One region of the Paenibacillus provencensis genome, then DNA from elsewhere that is predicted to be linked to it. Evidence: predicted binding sites of a transcription regulator. Region 1 holds the regulator's gene; the other holds the start of a gene.
The links. Region 1 encodes LexA, which represses DNA repair genes until DNA is damaged. Its sites were predicted from a motif close to CGAACATATGTTCG; they were not measured.

Region 1 (6,234 bases):
ATCCAGCTCTTCACCGCCGAAATCCTCGGCAGTCAGATTCTCTTGCTGGATCATGGTGCCCATAGCGCCATCTAGAATTAATATTCGTTTATTCAACGTATCCTTTAAGTCACTCTTGATCACTGTCATACCTCCCGCAAAACGTTAAGTCTTAGTTTAGCAGAAAGGAGCCCTATTGGGAAGGTAATTCATTCATTAAACCAATTAGAAAAGAGGGAATAATCATGCCAGAAATTTTGATCAGAAACACGAATGAAAGAATTAGCGGAATGGAGAATGTTCGTAATTTTCTAAAAGACTATAATGTGCTCTATGAGCAATGGGATTCAACCAAGCTGCCGGCAGAGCTTAATAAAAACAATCTGCTGTCTGACGAAGAACAACAGCAGGTCTTGAACCTCTATAAAGAAGAAATTTCTGATATGGCAGGACGTCATGGCTATCAACAATGGGAAGTCATTTCACTGTCAAATGCCACTGCCGACCTTGAAGCCGAGCTGGCTGAACTTGAAGAAATGCATACACATGGAGATGAAGGTGCGCATGCAATTCTGTCAGGAAACGGTATTCTCAGCATGAAGGCTGATGAAGAAACAGGCTATATTGATATAGAGCTAACAGCAGGAGATGTCATTGCTATTCCTGAGAATACCCCACATTCCTTTGCTCTAATGAAGAACAAGGAGGTCATAGCCGTTCGGCTAACTATTAAAGAAAACGGTTGGACCGTATCTCCCTACCCCGACCCGGAATACATTAAAAATGGACAACCTCGATGAGGTTGTCCTAGCTTGTCTGATATTCATAATTGACTCTACTCTTTCACCACTATTTGTACTGATGGCATCGAGTGGAAACCTCTTGCTGAGACATGGGAAGTGACTTTGTATTTTCCTGCAGCTTTAAACTGATAGTCAAATACGTATACCCCCTCTCCTTGGTGTGTCGCCTCAAACTGCATGCCGACACCGTCCAATGTAGCAATCTCGAACATCACTTCATCTGCATCATCTACGACATCTGCTTGTTGAGTCACCACAGCCTCCATATGTACGGTTTCGTTCAGGTTTATCTCTTCACTTGAAGCACTAAGCTTGACTTCAATCGGTTCCATGAGAACTACCGGCTCTGAAGAAGCATCAGATGAGCAGCCTGATATTAGAATACATAAAGTTATTATAATGAAGCCCATCGAGATCCGCTGCCGGTAAGGATTTGCTCCGTTCAATTGTAAGAAGGGTTTCAAGATCTTCAGCTTCCTCCCTTAACTCTGTGTAAAAAGAAAACCGCCGCTGCTCTGCAGCAGATGCGGTTACATGGAAGATTATAACATTTTTTTGATTTCAGATAAATGCTTAATTTCTACGTCAGGAGCGTAAGCTTCCTCGTTCAGCTTATTATTTCGGTTAATCCAAACCGCTCTGATTCCTGCTGCAAGGGCTCCCTTAATGTCAGTGGTCAGCTTATCACCAACCATCAGTGCTTCATTTGGAGATACATCCAGCAAATCCAGAGCATGCTTGAAGATTGAAGGATCCGGCTTCCCTTTGCCAAATGTACCTGAGATTACGATGTGGTCAAAGAAAGGAACAAGATCAGGAACCCCATCTAGCTTCTCTTGCTGCAGAGAAGGACAACCATTTGTCAGTAATAGAAGCTTCACCTTACCTTGCAATTCAGCTAGTGTCTCAATTGTTTCATCGTACATGTAGGGACGGCTTCGGCGCTCTTTACCGAAATGTTCTGCAAGTTCCGCTCCGAGTGACGGCTGATCAATACCTAGAGCAAGAAGACCCTTGGTCCAAGCATCTCGGCGGTACGCAGGAGCAATCTGTTCGAGCTGCTTAAATTCAGCCCTGTCACTCCCGTTAAAATTAGCCCATAATCCTTCAAAAGGGTTAATGCCAATCATTTTTGTAAAAGCAAACGTTTCATACGATTCATACAGCTTCCTTGCTTCATTGCGAACAGAAGTCTCCAGCTCATGAGGATCAACTCCTGTTTGATTTGATGCAATTAGACATGTTTCATAAAAAGCTTCCTCTACACTCCGTTCATCCCATAAGAGTGTATCATCCAAATCGAATAGCACTGCTTTGATTGACATACTTCTCTCTCTCCCCCGAATGTATGGTATCGTATGTTAGACTTCTTACTTTACTCTCTTATCTTCGACAGGTATTTGATGATTTTGGGCAAACTGTACAAGTCGTGCTCCCATCGCTTCTACATCATATAGGTTAAGCAATTTGCTGAACACCCAAGGACCACCTTTACCATTGCGCTCAACAATGACAGATCCCTTTTCCAACACAATTTTCTTAATATCCTCTACACCCATGGAACGTTCTCTGCTTAGCTTAATCGTCTTGATACGCTTCTTGCCGACTTTCAGATAAGGTCGACGCATAAAATACATTATTGCCAGTCCAAGATAAAGCGCGAATACGACCCAGTCAAATGTACCTACTCCATCTGTCGTCAAACCACTAAGGGTCAGGAACATAAATGAAAGCACAACAAGTACAAATGGGAACAAAAAGGCTCTTCCTTTAAACACATCTTCTTGTTCAACACCAGATCCGATGGATGGCTGGCCTCTCTTTCTACGATCTTTATTAATTTTCTGCTGGTTTTTCTTTACCGATCTTTCAAATGAACTCGCCATGAGTATCCTCCTTCAATCTATAACAAAAGCATTAACCTATTTAATAAATCATTTTCCTTTTGAATAAGTGTCGCCGCTTACATCATCCACAATTTCAATGGATTCCAGCTGCTGACGGAAGTTGCTGCGGATGTTGTTCAAATAGATCTCTCTAAGCTCAGCCCGTTCAGCCAATTCTTCTTCAGTAAGCCCGGATTCCTTCTGCTTGCGTGCAAGCTCATTAATCCTCGCAACTAGACGTTCAATATCCAACTGTTGTTCCCCTCCAAAATGCATAGTCTCTTTAACTTTGACATGATTAGAAAGGGTTGTCAAGGTAAATACCTGTATAGCCTGTATTTAATACAGAACAGAAAAAAGACGCAGATCAAGCCGCGTCCTCAGCATGTTAAATAATATGAATGAATTATACATATCAATCAAAATAAGGGAGATTCAGCATCTGGCCCACTTGTATGTCGCTGCTTGATAACCCATTAATTCGCTGAATTTGATTCACATAATCTCTTATATCCATACCTTCTGGTTTGTATTCTGTGCCGATTGCCCATAAGGTATCGCCCGGATTTACAACAACCTTCTCATATGTCATCTCTTGTCCCGCATCTGCAAAAACAGTCATGAACCCAGTCAAGCTCAGAAACAGAATCGCCACGATCAATATCAAGCGGATTGTTCTCTGTTTGTTCTTCTTCATTATAATATGTATCGTTTCACCCAAGGTATTGTTAGTCGATTCATCTGTTCTAGGATGTATGCTGTTATAAGTGCTGTATCTAAGCATTATTCCAACCTCCAAACGTTTGTTCTCATTTCTTATAAACTCACTATAACACGAACATGTGTTTTGGGCAATAGTTTTTGAGAACAATTGTTCTGCATTTTTTTAGAACTAATGTTTGTACGAACGGAGGTTCTATGCTATAATTTTCCCAAACGTTATTATGTGGAGTTGATACGGTATGTCGAAGGTATCCAGCAGACAGTTAGCCATTCTGGAGTTTATACGCAATGAAGTCCGATTGAAAGGATATCCTCCGTCCGTAAGAGAGATTGGTGAAGCTGTTGGCCTAGCCTCCAGTTCAACCGTTCACGGACACCTGGATCGTCTGGAGAAGAAGGGGTTAATTCGTAGAGACCCTACCAAGCCACGGGCTATTGAATTGCTCGGTCAAGATGATGATGATAATGTAGTTCAATTTACTCAGACGGTTGCTCGCGTCCCTGTAGTGGGTAAAGTTACTGCAGGTATTCCGATCACAGCTACAGAGAATATTGAAGATTATTTCCCACTGCCGATGCAGTATGTTGGTGATGAGAAAGTGTTTATGTTGTCCGTTGTCGGAGATAGTATGATTGAAGCGGGAATTTCGAATGGTGACTATGTCATCGTCCGCCAGCAGCAAACTGCGAATAACGGAGATATCGTCGTCGCGATGACTGAAGATGACGAAGCTACCGTTAAGACTTTCTATAAAGAGAAAGACCATATTCGCCTGCAGCCAGAGAATCCTACATATGAACCTCTCCGGCTTACGAAAGTAACAATTCTAGGTAAGGTCATAGGCTTGTTCCGTGACTTCCTTCATTAATTAGCCATTTTTTTATTTTTTGTATAGTAAGTAATAAGCAGAGATCTTCGCGAGAAGACCTCTGCTTTTTTGTAGTCAACTGACTTATATTTTGTTGCAACAATCTCTTACTCAACTGAGGTTTGTATCCTGTTTCGGGGCACGTTGGTATAAAGAGAGTGCCTTACCTGCAGATAAACTGGTAAGCACTCTTTCGAACTTAGAACTTAGAACTTAGACTCTAATTATGTAATCTGGCCTTTATTTTAAACCCTAACTTAATTTGCATACTTAAACATACAGACTTCGCGCACATAATGTCCTCCTTTTACTTTAACGCTTAACTCTGTTATATCCTTCAATCGCACAACTACAAACAAGCTCCTTATCAATAAACACCAAGATAGGGTCTTCTCTATCTTTGCGGTATAAAGAAGGACGTAAGAATTCAGCGATTGCATAAACCGTTGCTGTCCCCTGTAGAAAAGCCTTTTTCGTTTTAGTTAGAATTTTACCACGTTATGCAATATCAAATTGCAAGAGAGCCCACTATTTAAAACTATTCGTATGGTCGATACTTTTCACGTAATTCCCAGCTTCCTTTTTTCTCGCTTCAACATATGATTTAAGGAAGAGACAAACTGACCCAGATTCCTTAATCGGCAAAAGCTTTTGACGCTTCATCAAGGAAGAAAGATTCTGTTTTGAACCTCCAAGCATTTCCACTGCTTCAGCCGATGTCAGCACATTTTCGTTAATAATACGGATCAGTTTCATCCCGTTCCATCAAATCACCCCATAATTAATATTACGATTGTACAATGCTGAATCCAATGAAAGTAAGCTAATTATCAAAGTTGCTTTAGTTTTTTTTGACATACTCATGATTAACATGCCCTTTTCGCGGTATGCTATAAATTGAAGAGAAAGATTAAGGAACTCACACGGTCGGTCGTTGAGATTAACTGACCGTGTGGCTCTCAAGTCCTACCTATCGTTAAAGGGCTACGAGGAGGTTGACTATTGCGGTGGCTAAGCTGACCAAGGCCGTGAGAAGCGTAACCCGCTATTTCCGAGATAATAGATGATGAAATAGAAATGAAGACCTGTCCAAGAAAATAGGGCTTTTCCATAGTCAGTAATCTTCTTTTGTGCATTATTTTGCAAAACTATATGGATATATATTCCTATATCTGTTAGACTATGTTTTGTTTGGAATTGATACTTTAGGAGGGTATATCTACATGTGGGCAGTTATAGGCTTGTTTAGTTTTGTAGGATTTATTATTTACCTAGTGTTAGGCTTGATTTCGGTTGCCAAAAAGAATGGATTTGCTAAGAAAAGATTCTTAACTTGCTTGGTGCTTTTCATAATAGTAGTTGTTGCGGTATCTGCAGATCCAAGCACTCAAACCGAGACAGCTGAATCAGATGAAACATCTACTGAAGTCGTAGAAACAAATGTTACGACAGCGTCTTCAAACGCTCCTACTGAAGAAGCAGAAGAACCAGACGAACAAGAGAAGGCCGCACAAGAGGCTGAAGCAAATGCTGCTGAAGATACAGCTAAAAAGGAAGCAGAAGCAAAAGCTACTGAAGAAGCAGCCAAAAAAGAAGCAGCGGCAAAAGAGGAAAGTATACCTAGAGAACATAAAGCGGCATTAATAAAAGCGGAATCATACGCAGAAACTATGAATATGTCAAAGGCAGGAATTTACGATCAGTTGACTTCTGAATATGGAGAAAACTTCCCAGAAGAAGCCGCTCGATATGCTATTGATAACATTGTATTTGATTGGAAAGAAAATGCATTAAAAAAGGCACAAACATATGCAGAAACTATGAGTATGTCAAATTCGGCTATTTATGATCAATTGATTTCAGAATACGGGGAAAAATTCACCGAGGAAGAAGCACAATACGCTATTGATAATTTAGAATAAGAACGAAGATATTATATATTCAAAATAATTAAAAAGAGGATGAATTAGAAAT
Region 2 (6,234 bases), 1.4 Mb from region 1:
ATGGTTGTTCCTAATAGTACGATGTAAAGGGGAGGCGCTTTTTTTTGAATTTACCTAACCGGATTACACTGGCAAGAATTTTTATGATTCCGGTCATGATGGTGTTCTTGCTTGTTGATTTTGAAATGTATCCGTCGCCGATTCAAATGGGTGAGTATACATTACCGTACAATCAGCTCATTGGAGTGATTATATTCATTATAGCGGCCAGTACAGACGGTATTGATGGATATATCGCCAGAAAGCATAATCTAGTCACGAACCTGGGCAAGCTTCTAGATCCATTGGCAGACAAGCTTCTTATTACTGCCGTGCTCGTATCTTTGGTTGAGATGGGAAGCATTCCTTCATGGATTGCCGTCGTTATTGTGAGCAGAGAGTTTGCGGTTACCGGCCTTCGCCAGATTGCCCTGCTTGACGGTTCTGTCGTTGCTGCGAGCGCTTGGGGAAAAATCAAAACCATCATTCAAATCGTTGCCATATCACTGCTGCTTCTGAACAATTTTCCGTTTGCTTTTATCGGAATACCGATGGATACCATATTAATATGGCTGGCTACTTTGGTTACGATCTACTCAGGTATTGATTATTTCGTGAAGAACAAGCATTTGTTGACACAATCCAAAGCGTGAAAAAATGAAGGACTCTAAGTAAAAGCAATAGGTGATCCTATTGCTTTTTTTAAAAGTTATATTTATGAATCCAAGAAACTTCTTCTAATATAGAAGCTATTTGACACAGAGGAAATGGAGGCATCGTCATGAAAGCAGAAATTATTGCAGTAGGCACAGAGCTGTTGCTTGGACAAATTGTAAATACGAACGCACAATTTTTATCAAAAGAGCTTGCCGCGATCGGTATTGATGTTTATTTTCAAACGGTTGTTGGTGATAATGCACTGCGGATGAAGCAATCGATAGAGACCGCACGAAGCCGGGCTGATATCATTATTTTTTCGGGTGGAATTGGACCGACCCAGGATGATATTACAAAGGATGTTGTAGCTGAATTGCTGGGCAGAGAGCTTCATATCGAACAGCGGTCTCTGGATAAGATTGAGCAAATGTTTACGAGCCGTGGAACCATTATGACCGAGAACAACAAACGTCAAGCGACATTAATAGAAGGAGCAACTCCGCTTACGAACGAGACAGGGCTTGCTCTTGGTAACGCGATTTTCCAAGATGACAAATATTATATTATTTTGCCCGGACCTCCTAAAGAGTTAAAGCCTATGTTTATAAACCAAGCTGTACCATGGCTTCAGCAGCATGCGCTTACCGGTGAGATGCCGATCTACTCTAAAATGCTGAAGTTTGCGGGTATCGGTGAATCTATGCTGGAGGATAAGCTGAAGGATCTTATTTCGGCACAGACAGATCCGACGATTGCTCCTTATGCTGGAGAAGGCGAAGTGACGGTTCGAATCTCTACCAAAGCCGGGAGCGAAAGTGAGGCCATGGTCAAACTGAATGAGCTTGAATTGCAAATTCAACAGCGGTTACCGGAACATTTGTATGCAAGCCATGACATTCCTATTGAGCATGTCATCGTAGAGATGATGGCGGACCGTGAGTTGACCTTGGGGGCTGCAGAGAGCTGTACAGGAGGCCTGCTCATGGAACTTCTGACATCCATACCGGGAAGCGGAACGATGCTTCGTGGCGGGATCGTGTGCTATACAAATGAAATGAAGGAGAAACTGTTGAACGTTCCCCATGCTTATCTCGAAGGGGAAGATGCTCCTGGAGCGGTCAGTCCTGAAGTAGCCAAAGTGCTGGCAGAACAGGTCCGGATGATTACGGATGCTGATTATGGCCTGGCTGTTACGGGGGTAGCTGGACCTGGCTATTCAGAGCGCAAGAAGGTCGGCCTTGTATATATCGGCATTGCGGAGCGTGAAGGGGAAACAGAGATTTACGAACTTAACTTAAGCGGCAACCGGGAGACGATCCGTATTCGTTCAGCCAAAACCCTGCTGTATCGCTTATGGCGCAAGCTTGTCGAGAACGAGAAGCTGGCCTGACGCTTATCCGGACTGTGATATAACGGTTTGACGACCAGCGCTGGAATCAGTATACTGTATATATCGGAAGAACCGAAGCGAACTTGATTTGCGCTGGTTCTTCCTTTTTTATTCTTTTATTTTGAATTTGAAAGTTAGAGAGAGACCGGCGGGCGCCCCGCTCCTCAAAAAAACGAATGTATGTTCTCAAAAAATGCTTGGCAAACGAACACAAAGAGAGTATCATAGAGTTATAAATAAAGAAGGATGTGAGTTTATTGTCAGATCGTCGTGCTGCGCTGGATATGGCGCTCCGTCAAATAGAGAAGCAATTTGGTAAAGGTTCAATTATGAAACTGGGTGAATCAACTCACATGCAAGTCGAAATTGTACCCAGTGGATCAATTGCTTTGGACATTGCATTAGGAACCGGTGGTTTCCCTAGAGGCCGGATTATCGAAATATATGGACCTGAATCTTCTGGTAAAACAACCGTAGCACTTCACGCTATTGCTGAAGTACAGAAGCAAGGTGGACAAGCAGCATTTATCGATGCAGAGCATGCTCTTGATCCACAATATGCTAGAAAGTTAGGCGTTAATATTGATGAATTGCTATTGTCCCAGCCGGATACAGGTGAGCAAGGACTAGAGATTGCAGAGGCGCTCGTACGCAGTGGTGCGGTTGATATCGTTATTATCGACTCTGTAGCTGCACTCGTGCCGAAGGCAGAGATCGAAGGCGATATGGGTGATTCCCACGTTGGTCTTCAAGCGCGTCTGATGTCCCAAGCTCTTCGTAAGCTGTCTGGTGCGATTAGCAAATCGAAGACAATTGCGATCTTTATTAACCAGCTTCGCGAGAAGGTCGGCATCATGTTTGGTAACCCAGAGACAACTCCTGGTGGCCGTGCGCTTAAATTCTATTCAACTGTACGTCTTGACGTACGCCGTGTAGAGAGCATCAAGATGGGGAACGATGTTGTCGGGAACCGAACTCGGATTAAGGTTGTGAAGAATAAGGTTGCTCCTCCATTTAAGCAAGCAGAAGTTGATATTATGTATGGTGAAGGGATTTCCAGAGAAGGAAGTCTGCTCGACATCGCTACAGAATACAACATCGTGGACAAGAGCGGTGCTTGGTATTCCTATAACGGTGATCGCTTAGGTCAAGGCCGTGAGAATTCGAAGCAGTTCTTGAAGGAGAATCCTGAGCTTACACAAACGATTGAGTTGAAAGTGCGTGAAGCAAGTAATTTGACAACCACCGTTCCAGCTCAGTCTGACGTTGATAAAGCGAAGGAAGCTGAAGAAGAACAGGAATTGTTTGAAATAGAATAAATGTTTGATTTGATTATTGTTCTCGATATTGTGAGGCTTAGGTCGTGCAATGACGAGTCAAGTATTGAATTGAATCTGCAATGCAATCAACCGCTGATGTCGGTTATATAGTGTTCTTTTGATTTAGATTTTCTGTAAACCGCAGCTCACTTGATCTGCGGTTTTTTGTCTAGTTTTACAGCTGCACTACAAATTTAGTTATGAGGAAGTGAGAGACACAGGATGAACGACAATTACGAGCAGGATATGAACCAGGACATAGAGCGGGGTGTCTCCCATTTTCCTAATGAATCACTGGAAATAACTCGTGTAGAGAAGCTGCGAGGGCGTGAAGCGAGGTATATGATATCATTTGGAAAGTATGAGCTGTCTGTACTGGAAGACGTGATGATTAAATACCGGATGATTAAAGGGAATTCATTTCATAAAACGGAGCTTGAAGAAATTGTTATAGCTGATGAGAAGCAGCGAGCTTATGTGCAAAGTCTAAAATTCCTCGAGCGGAAACCGCGAACAAGGCACGAGATGACACAGAAGCTAAAGCAAAAGGAATATATGGATTCAATTATTGAAGATGTACTATTAAGACTAGAGCGAGAAAGGCTGATCGATGACGAATTCTATGCAAAAGAATGGGCTAGACAGCGTATTTCCAATCATCGAAAGGGGAAACTGTGGGTAGGACAGGAGCTCCGGCAAAAAGGAATCGCTAAAGATCATATTCAGCTTGCTCTTGGTGAAGTCAGTGTAGAAGAAGAATGGGACAGCGCGATGACTGCTGGACGCAAAAAGTGGGACCAGGTTAAAGGTGACATGCTCGAGAAGAAGCGTAAAACCTATCCATTCTTAATGCGTCGTGGATATTCTGGAGAGGTGACGAGGAAGGTTATCGGACAGCTTCAAACCCAGTATGCGGATGAGCATGCCGGTGAAGTGGATGAAGAAGAAATGATGGACTAGGACAGTCCATACCATAAAAAGCGCATTCTCTTGACAATTTCTTAACACGAATACTAAAATGTACATGAGTCCATACACGAATAAGTATTTTTTCCTTCCAAAAAAATTTCTTGTTCGACCTTCGTATGGTCCTCATGTTTAATGATGTAAGACCATCCTTTGTCGATGGTAATATGTACATGCACTGTGTGTACAACAAGAAGACGGTGATTGCGACCGTTTCCATTTTTTTTGTAAAATGTGTAAGATTCGAACACAACAATTGCAAATATCCCAAGGATAAATCCCTTGGAGGAATCAACGAGGAGGTGAACATAATGGGTGGTGTAGACATCTTGATTCTCGTTGTTGCCGCTTTAGCTACTGGGGTTATTGGGTTCCTTGCCGGATATTTTATTCGCAAATCTTTAGCTGAGGCTAAAATTTCTAGCGCTGAAGAAGCTGCTGTCCAAATCGTAGAGAACGCGAGAAAGGACGCAGAGGCGCTGAAGAAAGAAACGGTACTTGAAGCAAAGGACGAAGTCCATCGTGTACGTACCGAAGCTGAAAAAGACATTCGTGAGCGTCGAAATGAAGTTCAACGACAAGAAAGACGATTGTTGCAAAAGGAAGAGTCGCTGGATAAAAAATTGGAGTCCTTGGAACGCAAAGAAGAACAAGTGGCCAACAAAGAGAAACGTATTGATGAAACACAGCAACAAATTGAAATGATCTACAAGAGTCAGGTTGCTGAGCTTGAACGAATTTCCAATCTGACGATGGAGGATGCGAGAAGCATCATCTTGTCTAACGTAGAGCAAGAGGTTCGACTGGAAACAGCTCAGATGATTAAAGAGATTGAACAGCAGGCGAAGGAAGAAGCTGACAAGAAATCTCGTGAAATTATTACCTTGGCGATTCAGCGTTGTGCAGCGGACCATGTTGCGGAAACAACGGTTTCTGTTGTAACTCTGCCTAACGAAGAAATGAAGGGCCGTATTATTGGTCGTGAAGGCCGTAATATCCGTGCTCTTGAAACCCTTACTGGAATTGACCTCATTATCGATGATACACCGGAAGCTGTTATACTGTCCGGATTCGATCCGATTCGCCGTGAGATTGCCCGCACTGCCTTGGAGAAATTGGTGGCTGATGGCCGTATTCATCCAGCTCGAATTGAAGAGATGGTTGAGAAGTCTCGCAAAGAGGTGGATGAACGTATTCGTGAGTATGGAGAACAAGCTACATTCGAAGTTGGAGTGCATGGTCTTCATCCGGATCTGATCAAAATTTTGGGCCGTTTGAAATTCCGTACAAGTTATGGACAGAACGTACTGAAGCATTCGATGGAAGTCGCATATTTAACAGGGCTTATGGCTGGAGAGCTTGGCGAAGACATCGTGCTTGCCAAACGTGCCGGGCTCCTTCATGATATTGGTAAAGCACTGGATCACGAGGTGGAAGGCTCACACGTGGAAATTGGTGTGGAGCTGGCGAAGAAATACAAAGAACATCCGGTTGTGATCAACAGTATTGCCTCTCACCATGGAGATGCGGAAGCAACTTCAGTGATTGCGATGCTGGTGGGTGCAGCGGACGCTCTATCTGCAGCAAGACCAGGTGCACGTCGTGAAACGCTCGAAACCTACATCAAGCGACTGGAGAAGCTCGAAGCGATCTCGGAATCGTTTGAAGGTGTTGAGAAATCGTATGCGATTCAAGCGGGGCGTGAGATTCGTGTTATGGTACAACCAGACAAAATTGATGATGCAGAGTCGTTCCGCTTAGCTCGAGATATTTCCAAAATGATCGAGAATGAGCTGGATTACCCTGGACACATCAAGGTTACGGTACTTAGAGAAACGCGTGCAGTGGAATATGCTAAATAAGGATTTTGCATATGCATAATCCTGAAATAAGAATGAACGTAAGAAAGTGGCCGGATAACGG

Region 2: recA (recombinase RecA) is a predicted target of LexA. The motif match lies at 2,200-2,213, and genes of this name have one in related genera.

The regions. Positions count from the first base shown of each region.
Region 1 is NZ_JBHTKX010000001.1:655,576-661,809, reverse strand. Features, by position in the region: gene metH (methionine synthase) at 1-63, opposite strand, end outside; gene ACFQ3J_RS03285 (cupin domain-containing protein) at 225-779, shown strand; gene ACFQ3J_RS03280 (FixH family protein) at 815-1,246, opposite strand; gene ACFQ3J_RS03275 (HAD family hydrolase) at 1,325-2,107, opposite strand; gene ACFQ3J_RS03270 (hypothetical protein) at 2,153-2,668, opposite strand; gene ACFQ3J_RS03265 (DUF896 domain-containing protein) at 2,717-2,920, opposite strand; gene ACFQ3J_RS03260 (LysM peptidoglycan-binding domain-containing protein) at 3,084-3,452, opposite strand; gene lexA (transcriptional repressor LexA) at 3,631-4,260, shown strand; gene ACFQ3J_RS03250 (DNA-binding protein) at 4,789-5,016, opposite strand; gene ACFQ3J_RS03245 (Ltp family lipoprotein) at 5,484-6,182, shown strand.
Region 2 is NZ_JBHTKX010000001.1:2,080,002-2,086,235, reverse strand. Features, by position in the region: gene pgsA (CDP-diacylglycerol--glycerol-3-phosphate 3-phosphatidyltransferase) at 45-632, shown strand; gene ACFQ3J_RS09965 (competence/damage-inducible protein A) at 761-2,026, shown strand; gene recA (recombinase RecA) at 2,284-3,345, shown strand; gene ACFQ3J_RS09955 (regulatory protein RecX) at 3,568-4,305, shown strand; gene rny (ribonuclease Y) at 4,623-6,173, shown strand.